DNA from 3 places in the Cytobacillus oceanisediminis genome. Region 2 is predicted to be linked to each of the others. Evidence: riboswitches for the same ligand, from Rfam matches in the RefSeq annotation. Region 2 holds a riboswitch; each other region holds the start of a gene.
What was found. Region 2 has a riboswitch for thiamine pyrophosphate ahead of IRB79_RS09200 (ABC transporter substrate-binding protein). Riboswitches for the same ligand answer to the same signal wherever they lie in the genome.
Positions count from the first base shown of each region.

Region 1: it holds a riboswitch for thiamine pyrophosphate, as region 2 does, so the genes downstream of both, thiW (energy coupling factor transporter S component ThiW) here and IRB79_RS09200 (ABC transporter substrate-binding protein) in region 2, are expected to answer to the same signal.
Region 3: it holds a riboswitch for thiamine pyrophosphate, as region 2 does, so the genes downstream of both, IRB79_RS14100 (3-oxoacyl-ACP reductase) here and IRB79_RS09200 (ABC transporter substrate-binding protein) in region 2, are expected to answer to the same signal.

Region 1 covers NZ_CP065511.1:674,590-679,241, reverse strand. Annotated here, with positions in the region: gene IRB79_RS03460 (DUF1287 domain-containing protein) at 1-136, shown strand, start outside; gene tenA (thiaminase II) at 295-984, opposite strand; TPP riboswitch at 1,044-1,145, opposite strand; gene thiW (energy coupling factor transporter S component ThiW) at 1,387-1,875, opposite strand; TPP riboswitch at 1,987-2,103, opposite strand; gene IRB79_RS03445 (DUF302 domain-containing protein) at 2,173-2,556, opposite strand; gene IRB79_RS03440 (alpha-hydroxy-acid oxidizing protein) at 2,666-3,775, opposite strand; gene IRB79_RS03435 (PaaI family thioesterase) at 3,964-4,335, shown strand; gene IRB79_RS03430 (TVP38/TMEM64 family protein) at 4,400-4,652, opposite strand, start outside.
Region 2 covers NZ_CP065511.1:1,779,701-1,784,352, reverse strand. Annotated here, with positions in the region: gene treP (PTS system trehalose-specific EIIBC component) at 1-779, opposite strand, end outside; gene tatA (twin-arginine translocase TatA/TatE family subunit) at 1,065-1,238, opposite strand; gene IRB79_RS09210 (NAD-dependent deacylase) at 1,349-2,074, opposite strand; gene IRB79_RS09205 (YkvA family protein) at 2,222-2,635, shown strand; TPP riboswitch at 2,710-2,819, shown strand; gene IRB79_RS09200 (ABC transporter substrate-binding protein) at 2,927-3,931, shown strand; gene IRB79_RS09195 (thiamine-binding protein) at 3,946-4,239, shown strand; gene IRB79_RS09190 (ABC transporter permease) at 4,236-4,652, shown strand, end outside.
Region 3 covers NZ_CP065511.1:2,778,750-2,783,401, forward strand. Annotated here, with positions in the region: gene thiD (bifunctional hydroxymethylpyrimidine kinase/phosphomethylpyrimidine kinase) at 1-510, opposite strand, end outside; gene thiM (hydroxyethylthiazole kinase) at 523-1,335, opposite strand; gene IRB79_RS14100 (3-oxoacyl-ACP reductase) at 1,349-2,110, opposite strand; TPP riboswitch at 2,216-2,326, opposite strand; gene IRB79_RS14105 (OsmC family protein) at 2,442-2,903, shown strand; gene IRB79_RS14110 (Cof-type HAD-IIB family hydrolase) at 2,938-3,687, opposite strand; gene IRB79_RS14115 (sigma-70 family RNA polymerase sigma factor) at 4,096-4,652, shown strand, end outside.

The sequences.
Region 1 (4,652 bases), 1.1 Mb from region 2:
ACGGACGAAAGATGGCATTCCATACGTCATACATAACTCCACACCATTTGCAGCAGAAGTAAAACTATCTTCTTTTAAGACTCCTATTACCGCTCATTACAGATGGGATTTTGAAAAAACGCCTGCGCTGCCATAAAGCAGATGCAGGCGTTTTTCTTATTAAATAAGAAAGTATAAAAACATCGCACGACCAAAAGCGACAGCTTTTGGGAGGATGTGGGTCATGCAGACGTTGCCACAGGACGTGGCGTTCTTAGTCTGCGTTCCTTTTTGAGCGAGGCGCTTGCGCTTTTCTTATCTTACTGCTGCCGGATTGCCCGCCGGCCACTCTTCGCAGGTATAAGCCATCTCCCAGAAGCCAAGCTCCAGCTGGCAGCTTTTTCGGAAAGCGTCCTTCATTCGCTGCCTTTCTTCCGGTGATGCCGCATCAGCAAGCTCATCCAAACGGTTTCTCATATTCATGGTCACAGCCTCGACCCTTAAATTTGCATAAAAAGAGATCCATGGATAAAACGGATGGTTCTCATCAGGCTCATATTGCTTCATGAGCTCAAGCCCAATCTCCCAATAAGTCCATGGACAAGGCAATAATGCAGAAAGGATTTCACCCATGCCGCCTGTGTGGGCATGATACATCATATGCTTAACATAATGATCAGCTGTTGGCGGGAGCGGATAACCCTGCAATGCTTCGTAATCCACGCCAATCTGCTGGCAAAAATTATGGTGGGGATGTACTTCGCTGTTCAATACAAATTCTATTTGCTGATTAAAATAAGCAATATCCTTACGCTCTGCTGACTTTGAAATGGCAATCCCATAAATATGCATGAACGCATTCAAATACTCAAAGTCCGCTTTAATGTAATGGGCCAGCGCCTCTTTCGGCACATCCCCTCTCCCGATACCCTGAACAAATGGATGTTCAAATATCAGCTGAAACAAATCTTCATTTTCCTTGCGCAGAATCTCTGAAAAAGTCATAAAAAATAGCCTCCTTATTAAATTCAGAAGCTGCCGGGGAAAAAGCATGAGGATATATAACGAGGTCCTCACCGCTTCCCTGCGCTGGCATTATCCAGATCAGGTTCCAAGGGACAAAGGAAAAGCTCCTTATCTCAGCCGTAGCGCCCCTAGCAGTTTTCTAACATTTTTTAATTTTTTTACCGATTGTCTAACTTGTCGTTTTTCACTCATAAATTTTGGATTTCGTCCATAACTCTTGAAAATCGCTCATAAATTTTTGGATTTCGCCCATAACTCTTGAAAATCGCTCATAAATTTTTGGATTTCGCCCATAACTCTTGAAAATCGCTCATAAAGTCAGATTGCTATGCTGCACTCCGCTTATCTGCTTACTCAACTAGCTTCGCCAGCCCAAAATCATCACATATTCTGAACCAAATTCTTCTCTTTAACCTTCGCCAAAACCATCCAGCCTATGGCCGCACCGGCAATGCTGCTGACCAGGAATGGCGGTACAAAGAAGAATGCGCCAGCTGCGCTCCCCATGAGAACCTTTGCGTATGGGACTGCAAACAATGCACCGATTATGCCGGTACCTACCACCTCACCAACAGCAGCCCATATTTTCCGGCCGAACTTCAAATAAAGCACACCTGCCAAAAACGCACCCATCATGCCGCCTGGAAACGCAAGCAGCGTCCCGAATCCAAGCAAATTACGAAGCAGGCCAATCATAAAAGCCACGGCTGCTGCAGGCAGGGGTCCAAGCGTCACCGCTGCCAATACATTTACCGCATGCTGGACCGGATAGGCCTTGGCTACACCTGCCGGAAACCAGATCAAATGGGATCCCAGTGTCCCAATTGCCACAAATAAAGCCATCGTAGTTAACAATCGGGTTCTGTTCATCTAAACCTCCTTTCTAAAGGGGCGCCTGATTGCTTATCAGGATGAGAAGTATGTATACAAAAAAGCCAGATTCCCATAAGGACCTGGCTTGGTTTAGTATATGAATCGACATATAGTCAAATCCTACTTCCCTCCGCTGGCATTAACCAGATCAGGTCCATAAGAGTCAGAAAGCTATAACGCGCTTTCCTCTCAGCCCGCACATTCGGGGCACCCCTAGTAGTTGAATAGATATTTAGTTTGATAAGCTATCTCAAGCATAACAAACTATTCCGGCACTGTCATCAATCTTTTTGCTTAAATACTTTTCTTGATGCAATCGATTAAGCGCTCTTCAATTTCTGCTGCGAAGCTTTGAACAGATTCGTTTTTGATTAGTTCAATCATGCTTGTCGGCTTGGGCATGCCAATTTTTGTTTTGCCTTCATCTTCATACACAACAATTTTACAAGGCAGGAAGTAGCCGGCCATTTTATTCTGTGTTAAAACGCGATGTGCTTCATTTGGATTACATACCTCTAAAACATGGAAGGCCTCGTTATATTCCAATCCTTTTTCCTGCAGCTTCTCCTGAACGTTAAACTGCCATAAAACTCCGAACTTTTCTTCCTTCAGACTTCCCTCAAGTGAGGATATTGCTTCTTCAATCGATTTTTCGGTTTCAACTGTGTAATCGAACATGACTGCATCTCCTTTAATGTCGGCATATTAATCATGTACCCCTATAGGTATATTAGTAAACACAGTCTGAACTGTCAACTGACCAGGCTTTTTTTAAAAAGATGAAAAACTATCGAATTAGCTGCAGACCTGCCAGCTCTTTTAGGCTCCCCACCCCTGCCAGAGACAGCGACACTTTCGTTTCTTCAATAAAGTTGGCAAGCACTTTTTCAACCCCAGCCTGCCCGCCAATGGCCAAACCGTACACATACGGCCGTCCTAGGCAAACTGCGTCGGCTCCTAATGCCAGAGCTTTGACAACATCTGAACCGCGGCGAATGCCACTGTCAAACAATACTGGAATTCGTCCTTTGACTTCCTTCACGATCGGTCCCAGCGCATCAATCGCCGCAATTACCCCATCAAGCTGCCTGCCGCCATGATTAGATACTATGATTCCGTCTATCCCTTTTTCAACGGCCTGCCTGGCATCTTCCGGATGGAGAATACCCTTTAATAGTATCGGCAGACTTGTTTTCTCTTTTAACCTTGCAATATGCTCCCAGCTCAATGTTGGATGATGGATATTATCAAGGATTCCCTGAACTACATCATCGTCATGGAGAGAGGCCATAAAGACAGAATCGCTCTCATAATTTGCTTTTCCATAGCCAAGCTTTAACGGGGAAAAATTGTTTCTTAGATCCGCTTCCCTCCATCCCATCATCACTGTATCAACTGTTAACACAATGGCTTCATATCCTGATTCCTGCGCTCGGCGCACCATACTGAACGCAGCATCTTCATAATTGGACCAATATAATTGGAACCATTTTGGGCTCGCGCCTGTTGCATTAGAGATTTCTTCAATGGAATAACTGGATACCGTGCTCTGGATAAAAGGTATTCCAAACGAAGCTGCTGCCCGTGCAGATGCAAGCTCTCCCTCACTGTGTTCAAGGCGCTGCATTCCAATAGGTGCCAGGAAAACTGGATAAGGATACGTTTTTCCAAATAAATTCACACTTATATCCGGCACTGAAACACCTCTCAGCATTCTCGGTACAATTGAGTATTTTGCAAAGGATTCAATATTCTTTTTCAGCGTTTCTTCTCCTCCGGCTCCTGATTGGACATAGCCAAATCCGCCAGCTCCCATCACTTTCTCTGCTTCTTCTTCCAGTTCCTTAAATGAAATAGGAAAGTTTTCTGCGAAACTAATATTCTCTACTTTTGCCATATTCAGCCCTGCCTTTTTTTGAATTTATTGAAAATAATAACACTTTTTTAGATTTTATGAAACCATGTAATAAAATCATAAATTCGCAATAATGCAGCCTTTCCTATACAAATTAGCCGCGATAGGCAGGGATTTCACAAAAAATCGGGAATAAACATTTTAACCTTAATGAAATTGGAGTGTACAAAATGCTAATTAAACAGCCTTTTGATGAATTTCTGAAATTCCATTACGAAAGAGTCAGTGAAAGCAATATGAAAGTCACTTTGCCAATCCAGCCGCTCTTTATTAACAGCGCGGGGCTGGTTCATGGAGGCATTATTTCCACTCTTGCGGATGTAGCGATGGGGAATATATTCGAGCCGGATGAAAACCAGATGCAATCCGTGGTGACGGCTGATTTAAAGGTCACTTTCCTAAAGGGGGCGACAGGTGAATTTCTTATCGCTAATGCTTACCTTGTGAAAAGAGGGCGCACCCTCAACCATACAGACTGCCTGATTTATAACGACCAGGATCAGCTGGTTGCCAAAGCATCGGGAATCTTCGCATCTATCTAGAGTGATTGATCCTATCGTTGCCTGAATAGTTTCGCTGACAGCGATAGGAGGAACCATTTTAAGACTACGGACAATCCTCATAGTTTCTTTTCTTCTTCTTTTTATAAAAGTGAGATACACTGTAAAATACCCCTATCACAACCGAAACGACTAATAAAAGCTGTGAGGCAGATAAGGATAATGCATGGGCCAAAGAAAGAGAGTAAGCCAGCAGCAAGGAAGTTGCCATTTTGGAAATAGAGGCAATTCCCAGGAACTTTTTAAATGAAACCCCACCCATTCCTGCTCCAACACAAATGATTTCATCTGGCAATATC
Region 2 (4,652 bases):
AGCTGAAAAGCATCAGGAATTCTTTTTCGCAGAAATACTTCTATCTTAGCCAATACGTATGAAGCAAATAATACAGGCAATACTTGCCCCTGGTAACCTACCTTTTCAATTTCAAGACCGAATAAATTCCACTTCGGAACTTCTTCTGCTGAACCATAGCCCCATGCATTTAATAGATCCGGGTGCACTAGCATCAAACCTAGCACAATACCAAGAAGAGGACTTCCGCCAAACCGGTTTACAGCACTCCATCCAATCAAACCGGGAAGGAATACGAAAGCAGTATTGGCAATCAGGTTAATGATGCCAGCCAGATCAGCCCAGTTGGTATAAACTTCAACAAACGATTTATCATCAAAGAAAATATCTGGTGCGGTCATAATGTTATTGATCCCCATCAGCAAACCAGCTGTTACGATAGCTGGGAGGATTGGAATAAAAATATCTGCAAGTGTTTTAATGCCGCGCTGCAATGGATTTAAGTTTTCAGCAGCAGCATTTTTTGTTTCTTCTTTTGACGATTCGCCAACTCCTGTTGCTTCTGTCATTTCTTTATACACTTTATCAACGAGGCCTTGTCCAATAACTACCTGGAATTGTCCATTTGTGGAAAAAGAACCTTTCACGATATCTATATTTTCGAGTTTTTCTTTATTGACTTTCCCTTCATCTTTTAACGCAAAACGCAGCCGTGTAACACAATGAGTAGCCGCTGCGATATTATCCTTGCCCCCGATAGCTTCTACAATTTTCTCTGCTGACTCTTTATTTGTAGCCATTCTTCGCTCTCCTCCTGTTACCGTTTTCATATTAAAGAAAAAAACAGTTATAAGGTTCTTATTTATTGTTCTCGACCTTTACAAATCTATCCAATTCACACAATCCAACTTGTATATACATGAACTGTTTACGCTTTCATTCTATCTTGTATATACATGTTAGTCAACCATTTTTTCTTTTCCCTCTTTTCTATACCCATTCAATCGCTTCGGATGCCAGAAAATAAAAAAACCGGCTTCGAGACTAATTTGTCTGCAAAGCCGGTTCTAAACCTATTGAATAGGTTATTTCCTTTTATCATCGTCATCATCTTTTGTGAGTTCACGGGTAGATTTCTTAAATTCTTTTAATGTCTCCCCGAACGCTCTCCCTATTTCAGGAAGTTTCTTAGGGCCAAAAATAATCAGAGCCAGAACCAGGATGAGAATTAAACCTGGAATACCGATGTTTGATAACATGCTGAACACTCCTTATATATCATATCGCTTGAGGCAGTAGTAATCATGTTCATTGTCCATTATAGTGGATTGATTAAAAAAATCATAGCATGAGAGCTATTTTCATGAATTCACGTTTTTTGACTATTTAAGGCTCTATCAAGTTCATCTAGCACTTCACCAATTTTGCGTTCATGGATCACTTCATCAGCATAAATGTCGAAATCCGCAGGTTCCATATTAATAATCACCAGTTTTGCTCCGTTTTGTTTGGCTATCAGCGGAAACTGATTTGCAGGTGTTACAGTCAAGGATGATCCCAGAACAATAAAAAGTTCTGCCTTTTCTGTTTCATCTGCTGCGAAATCTAAAGCCTCCTCAGGAAGCATTTCCCCAAACAGAACTACTGAAGGACGGAGCACACCCCCGCAATTACATTGGAATTGTCCATGCAAATACTCCTCGCTCGGGAACTCTTTTTTACATTTCTGGCAATGGAGTGTCTGCAAATTCCCATGGAGCTTCGATATTTTTTTACTTCCCGCCAGTCCATGAAATCCATCCACATTCTGGGTGATAATGCTCTTAATAATATCTCTCTTTTCCCAATCTGCAAGAATATAGTGCCCTTGATGGGGATTGCACTCCTTAAGCCCGATTACCCTGTGCCGATAAAACTCTATAAACTCGTTCACATTTTCATTTAATGCGTCTGTACTGGCTATTTTTCCAGGATCTTTCCCATTCCATAATCCATTATTGGCAGATCTGAAATCAGGCAGTCCGCTTTCCGTCGACATTCCTGCTCCTGTCAATATTACTGTATAATTTGATTCTTTCAGCCATTTCTCAAGCATAGATATCAGCTCCCAATAAAGTTTTGTCACAGGTTAGATTTGATTTCCATTTATTTCTCCCAGTGAAATGTTTATGTCATGTCATGTATGCGGTAAATACTAGATTATAACTGTTTATGCGAATTATCAAATATAGGAGTGATAGCTATGCCTGAAATAGAAACGAAAGATTATAAGGACGGCTATAAAAAATTTTCTTCCAGGGCCAAACGTTATGCGGACGATCCTGAAAAAACAAAAGGACTGCTAAAAAAGGCTACACTTAAAGCAGATAAAAACAAATCTTCATTAAGTGATATATGGGAAAAGTTTCAGCTTCTGATCGATTTAGTTAAGGCATGGTCTAAAGGTGATTACCGGCATATTTCAAAAAAGTCGATTATCTTTATTATTGCTTCCATACTATACTTTGTTTCCCCTATAGACCTTGTTCCTGACTTTTTAATAGGAATGGGAGTCTTAGATGATGCAGCAGTCCTTGGTTTTGCCGTTAGCCAAATTACAGGTGAACTTGAAAAATTCAAAATCTGGAAAGAGAGCAGGACCATTGAGATGAAATAATTATTTTCTGTCCATTTTGATATTATTTGCTATAATAATGATGGAAAGTATTTATGCCTGTCAAAATTAAATAGCAAGAAATGTAGGGGAACCGGTATGCCGGTTGAGACTTCATCATTAAAGATGCTGACCCTTTGAACCTGATCTGGCTCATACCAGCGTAGGGAACATATTCTTAAACATACTAAATGTTTTTATATGCGCCCTGGTTTATACCGGGGCGTTTTTATTTTTCAGGGCAGACTATCATTAACTTTCCTTATTACATAAAGGTTTTTAGGAGGATTATTTATGAAAAAGTGGATTGCAGCTATCTGTACACTGCTGCTTCTTTCAGGCTGTGCCGGTAATGGAGCGGATAATCAGACTGGAAGCGTAGATGCAGACAGCAAACAAGATTTGAAAAAAGTTACTGTTGTACTAGATTGGACTCCCAATACCAATCATACCGGCTTATATGCCGCAAAGGACAAAGGATATTTTAAAGAAGAAGGACTCGATGTCGAAATTATGATGCCAGGTGAAGCAGGCGCAGATCAATTGACTGCATCAGGCAAGGCTGATTTCGGTGTCAGCTATCAGGAAAGCATCACGGAAGCACGTGTACAGGGTGTTCCCCTTGTATCGATAGCAGCTGTTATACAGCATAATACGTCCGGTTTTGCATCCCCTGCTGAAAAAAACATTAAATCGCCGAAAGATTTCGAAGGTAAAACTTATGGCGGCTGGGGAGCTCCTGTAGAAAAATCGGTAATAGACTCCCTAATGAAGGAGGAAGACGCCAATGTAGATAAGGTCTCAATTGTTAACATGGGGGATGCGGACTTTTTTACAGCTGTTAAAAGAGATATTGACTTCGCATGGATTTATTACGGATGGACAGGTGTAGAAGCAGAACTTCGGGGGGAAAAGATTAGTATGGTCTACCTTACCGATTACTCAGAAAAACTGGATTACTACACGCCCGTTCTCGCAACCAGCGAAAAAATGATTGCAGATGATCCGGATACTGTCAAAGCATTTGTAAAAGCAGCAGCCAGAGGTTATGAATTTGCAATCGAGCAGCCTGGCGAAGCAGCAGATATTTTGTTAAAGAATGCTCCGGACCTGGACAGCGAATTGGTCAAAAAGAGCCAGGAATGGCTATCCCCCCGCTATCAGGATGATGCTTCAAGATGGGGTGAACAAAAGCTTGCGGTCTGGGAAAACTATGCAGACTGGATGCATGAAAATGGTCTTTTAGATAAAGAATTAAATGCCGGCAAAGCATTTACAAATGACTTCCTGCCGGAATAAGGAGAGTTCATAATATGGCAAACACACTTGTAAGTATTCAGATCATACCGAAAACAAAAGATGGGGAAAATGTTATACCTTATGTCGATGAAGCAATTAGTGTCATTCAGCAATCCGGTGTTAAGTACGAAGTGCATCCCCTCGAAACAACGATGGAAGGCGATTTAGAACATTTATTGAAAATCATAGCTGATATGAACAGAAAAATGATTGAAAAAGGAAGCAGCAATGTTATCTCACAGGTTAAGATTCTATATCAGCCGGACGGAATTGAAATGAGTGATTTAACGGAGAAATACCGTCCATGATAAATGTGTTCAGAAAAGGATGGAGGCCGGCTGCGGTTCTCCTCCTTTTATTCATTCTTTGGGAATTGGCAGTGAACCTGGCAGAAGTTCCTGCATGGCTCCTGCCTCCGCCGACAGATATCGTTCATGAAGCGATTTCGGGCTGGGAGGGCTTCCGCCTTCATCTTCAATCGACAGTCATTCTTTCCCTATTGGGATTTTTCATTGGCACCGTCATAGGATTACTCACAGCTGTTATCCTGCACTTATTGCCTTTTATAAGGGAGTCGGTTTACCCTCTCCTCATACTTTCACAGAATGTGCCTATAATTGTTCTGGCTCCTTTGATGGTTATTTGGTTTGGTTTCGGGATACTTCCAAAGCTGATTGTCATCACGCTGGTTTGCTTCTTCCCCATTACTGTTGCTGCATTG
Region 3 (4,652 bases), 1.0 Mb from region 2:
TTTCGCTCCAAGGTAATGCAGTCTTTTTGCTGCTTCTCTTTTATCCTCCAGTGAACGAATACTTATGTCCGTTAATACCTCTGCCTCTGGAATATTCGGGGTAATCACCATAGAGAGCGGTATAAGATGCTTTTTCATCGCTAATATCGCTTCATTCTGAAGAAGACTTGCTCCTCCCTTTGCAATCATCACTGGATCAATGACGACATTTTTCCATCCGTATCTCACAATTTCATTGGAAACACTCCCGATTATATCTGCGCTAAAAAGCATTCCTGTCTTCACAGCGTCAGGTCTGAGGTCTTCTCCTATCGACTGAATTTGAGCAGAAACTGCCCCTGCTGTCATTGGATAGACTCCCTGAACGCCCTTGGTGTTTTGAGCGGTCACCGCAGTCAAAGCAGACATGCCGAAAACACCGAGTTCCTGAAATGTTTTTAAGTCTGCCTGAATGCCCGCGCCGCCGCCGCTATCCGAACCCGCTATGGTTAAAGCTTTGTTCACTTTCATTTATATTGCCTCCTATCCGATCGTTTTTTCAAAAGAGCCATATGATTCAACATCTGCAGCAGAAATGTTATATAAGCTATTCAAAAACTCGATTTGGAAAGTGCCTGGGCCTTTGCCATCCGATTTTTCTGCAGCGATTTCTGCAGCAGTGCCATAAACAACCAATGAAGTTACTGCCGCTTTTACAGGATCCTTTTCAACAGCAGCGAAAGCTCCTATTACAGAAGTAAGAAGACATCCGGCACCCGTTACTTTCGTTAGAAGAGGATGGCCATTGTTAATGGCAAAAGTGGATCTTCCATCTGAAACGATATCCTGTTTTCCTGTAATAACAGTGACTGCACCAAGTTCTTTTGCTGCCGACATAGCAAGCTCTGAAGTATTTCCTGCTGCTTCAACTGCATCTACGCCCTTTATACTCCATTTCTGTCCTGCAGCGTTGGCAATTTCTGCAGCATTGCCTCTTATGATGGTAATATTTAATTCTTCTACTATTCTTTGAGCTGTTTCTGTGCGATAGGCCGTGGCGCCGACACCAACCGGGTCAAAAATGACTGGCACCCCATGCTGATTTGCTGATTTGCCCGCTATGAGCATACTTTTTACTTCTTTTTCAGTCAGTGTTCCCATATTGAGAACCAATGCACCAGCTATTTTAGCCATGTCAGCTGCCTCTTCATGTGCATATGCCATCACAGGTGATGCCCCGATTGCCAGCAGGCCATTTGCCGTAAAGTTGGTTACCACCACATTGGTGATATTATGTACCAGAGGATTTGAATCTCTTAGTTTTTCCAATAGACTGCTAATCTCCTGAATGTTCATCTAAATTCCTCCTTTAATTCATAACCAGTCCGCCATCCACAACCAGATTTTGTCCTGTAACTGCCCTTGTCCATGGAGAAGCGAAGAAGACTATCGCATCAGCCACTTCTGCGGGATCTGTGACTTTTCTTAATGGAGTCGAGTTTTCGATAATTTCAAAGACTTCCTTAGATGTCGAAGCACTGGCGTCCGTCGTTTTTAACAAACCGCCCGATACCATATTTGCAGTAATTCCATATTGGCCCAGCTCATTCGCCATATTTCTGGTGAAGCCTAATAAAGCAGCTTTGCTGGTCGTATAGTCATGATAGGGTACAACTGGATGCTGGAATAGGTTGGTGCCGACCGAGATTATCCTGCCAAACTCCTGTTTTTTCATATCTTCAAGACCTGCCTGAACTGTGTTCAATGCTCCCAGGATTGCACCTTCCAGCTGGTTTTTGTAATCGTCCCATTTAATTGTTTCTGCATCTTTTTTTGAAATAGGGTCAAATTGAAAGTTCACGAGTGCATTATTGACTATGGTTGTAATGGGGGCTCCAAAGTGTTCCTTCGTCTTTTGAAACATGGATTTCACTTGAACCCTGTCCCGAATATCAGCACGAATGGCAATTGCTGTTTCGCCAATTTCCTTCTGCAGAGCATGGGCTTTTTCCTCGCTATGGAAATAGTTAATGACAACTCTCGCCCCTTCTCTCGCGAATGCTTTTGCTGTTTCTTTGCCCAGCCCTCTGCTGCTGCCTGTAATAATGACAATCTGCTCGTTAAGATTCATAGAAAATCCTCCTTATTGATAGCCAATTCATTTGTTTTTGAGAACAAAATAAAAACCAGATCCGCAATTGGACCTGGCTGAATAATCTAAGAGAAAGAACATCGTTCCCCGCAATTACTACTTTCCTACGCTGGTATGATCCAGATCAGGTCCGAAGGGTAAAAAACAGTCCGGTTTCTTTCTCAGCCCGCGCATCGGGCACCCCTAGCAGTAAAACTATTAAGTTGGCTGTTTTCATCTTAGCTTGAAACGTTAAATCTGTAAAGTCTTGCAATTCTGCCTGTTCCTCTTTAAGGTGTAATAGAAATACATAACTTGGAGGAATCAAAGAATGGCTGAACACCAATTCCATTTAAAAGCACATTGGCCAGGACTTCGGAATGATGTTGGAGAAATTGAAACAGGCGGGCTGAAAACAAAGGTTTCCATTCCGCCAGAAATGGAAGGACCCGGAATCGGAACAAATCCGGATGAAATGCTGCTGGGGGCGGCGGCAACTTGTTATATTATTACCCTGGCCGCCATGATGGAACGGAGCAAACTTGAGAAAGAAGACCTTTCGATGGAATCAATCGGTATTGTGGATGTAACCAAAGGAGTGATTACCTATAAGAAAATTATTCATCGCCCTGTTATCTTGTTAAAGGCTGACGCGACAGAAAAGGATCAATCACTTGCGCGAAAGCTGGCGCAAAAAGCTGAAGCATCCTGTATGATTTCCAGGGCGATTAAAGGAAATGTGGAAGTAGCACTGGAAGAAACCATTCTAAATAACAAAAAATCATCGGAATAAACCAAAAACCGGCATGATTGCCGGTTTTTATTCTTTAAAGAGCCCACTTTCGGATTGCCTTTGCAACACCAGCTTCATCATTCGTTCCCGTAACAGCATTGGCTGTTTCTTTCACAATATCCTGCGCATTTCCCATTGCTACTCCCCAGCCTGATTCCTCGATCATGGCAATATCATTCAAGCTGTCACCCATTGCCATTACATTATCCATCGAAATGCCAAGAAGCTCTGTAACCTTCTGGATACCTCTGGCTTTATTGATGCCCAGAGCATTTACCTCAATATTAGTTAAGCTGGAATTTGTAATTTCCAGACCCCCTTTTGTTTGAAGCTCTTTATGAATGAGTTCCCTGATTTCATCATCTGATATATCAAATCCAAATTTAAGCCATTCATGGTCATGAATATTTTCAGGCATTTCATTCGTCCAAACCCGTTCGCAGCTTGTTGCCCAGAAGTTGGTCTTATGTGACTGGGATAGGTTCCACATCCACTCCATTATTTTTGAATCAACTGGAGTCCTTGAGATAGATTCACCATCAGGGCCAAATATTTCACTGCCGTTGACTGTGATCAAGTAGGAGTTCAATTCCAAAGAATCGGCATGGTCTCCTGCAGTAAGCCTGGATCTTCCAGTACTCAAAATAACTTCAATCCCTTTTTCCTTTGCCTCTCGTATGGCCTTACGGTTTTCATCAGGAATTTCCCCCCTGGAATTCAACAAGGTTCCATCCATATCAAGAGCGATTAATTTGATCTGTGGAGCAATATTTGATTGTGACATAATAATCTCCCTTCTTTTTTGCACAATATAGCCATTATATAAATAAACAATCCTCCCATCAAAAACAAAGCACTTGGGCAGAATCATTTTTTCAATATAGGGATTATTATTCCCAATCTAAATGTATAGGCTAGAATTACTCAATATGAACAAGTGATGTGATGATGAATGCCTTCCATATTATTTTTGCTCCTTCTGTTCTTAACCTATGCATTGATGTGGATTTATTTAATCAGGATTAAAGTGAATAAATAATCATGAGCAGACTAAATGGTTTGCGCTTTTTTTGTATAATCTTAATAAATGCCAAAAAGTTGAAGCGATTTGCTTGCATCTGTCGTCTAACTGTCAGTCAAAACAAAAGGCAGCCGGAATCGGCAGCTGGCATTTAAGCAAGGAGGCAGTCATGTGAGCACTGATGAGTATGTAAAACGGTCGATTGCTGATCAAGTGGACCGAGCTCTCGTTCTTGAAATGATCATGGATGAGTATGGAACCGTTTTGAAGAGATTAATATACAGCTATGTGAAAGACTGGAATGCTGCCAGTGATCTAACACAGGATACCTTTATTACTGTGTATGAAAAGCTGGAAAGTTTCCAGCAAAGATCTTCCTTTAAAACGTGGATTTTTACAATTGCTATAAATAAAAGTAAAGACTATCTTAAAAGCTGGCATTACCGCAATATGGTCATGAATGAAAAGGTTTTTTTTCTGAAAAAGGCTAGAGAAAAAGATCCTGAAGCATCATTTCTTGAACGGGATGAAAATCAAGAATTGCTAAAAACGATAGAATCCCTCACAGTAAAATACCGGGAAGTCTTCCTTCTCCATTATTACCAGGATCTCAGTCTGGCTGAAATAAGTGAGACCCTTCATATCCCTATTTCTACTGTTAAAACAAGGCTGTACAGAGGACAGGAAAAAGTGAAGAAGATACTATCTGCTTCAGAAAGAGGTGAACA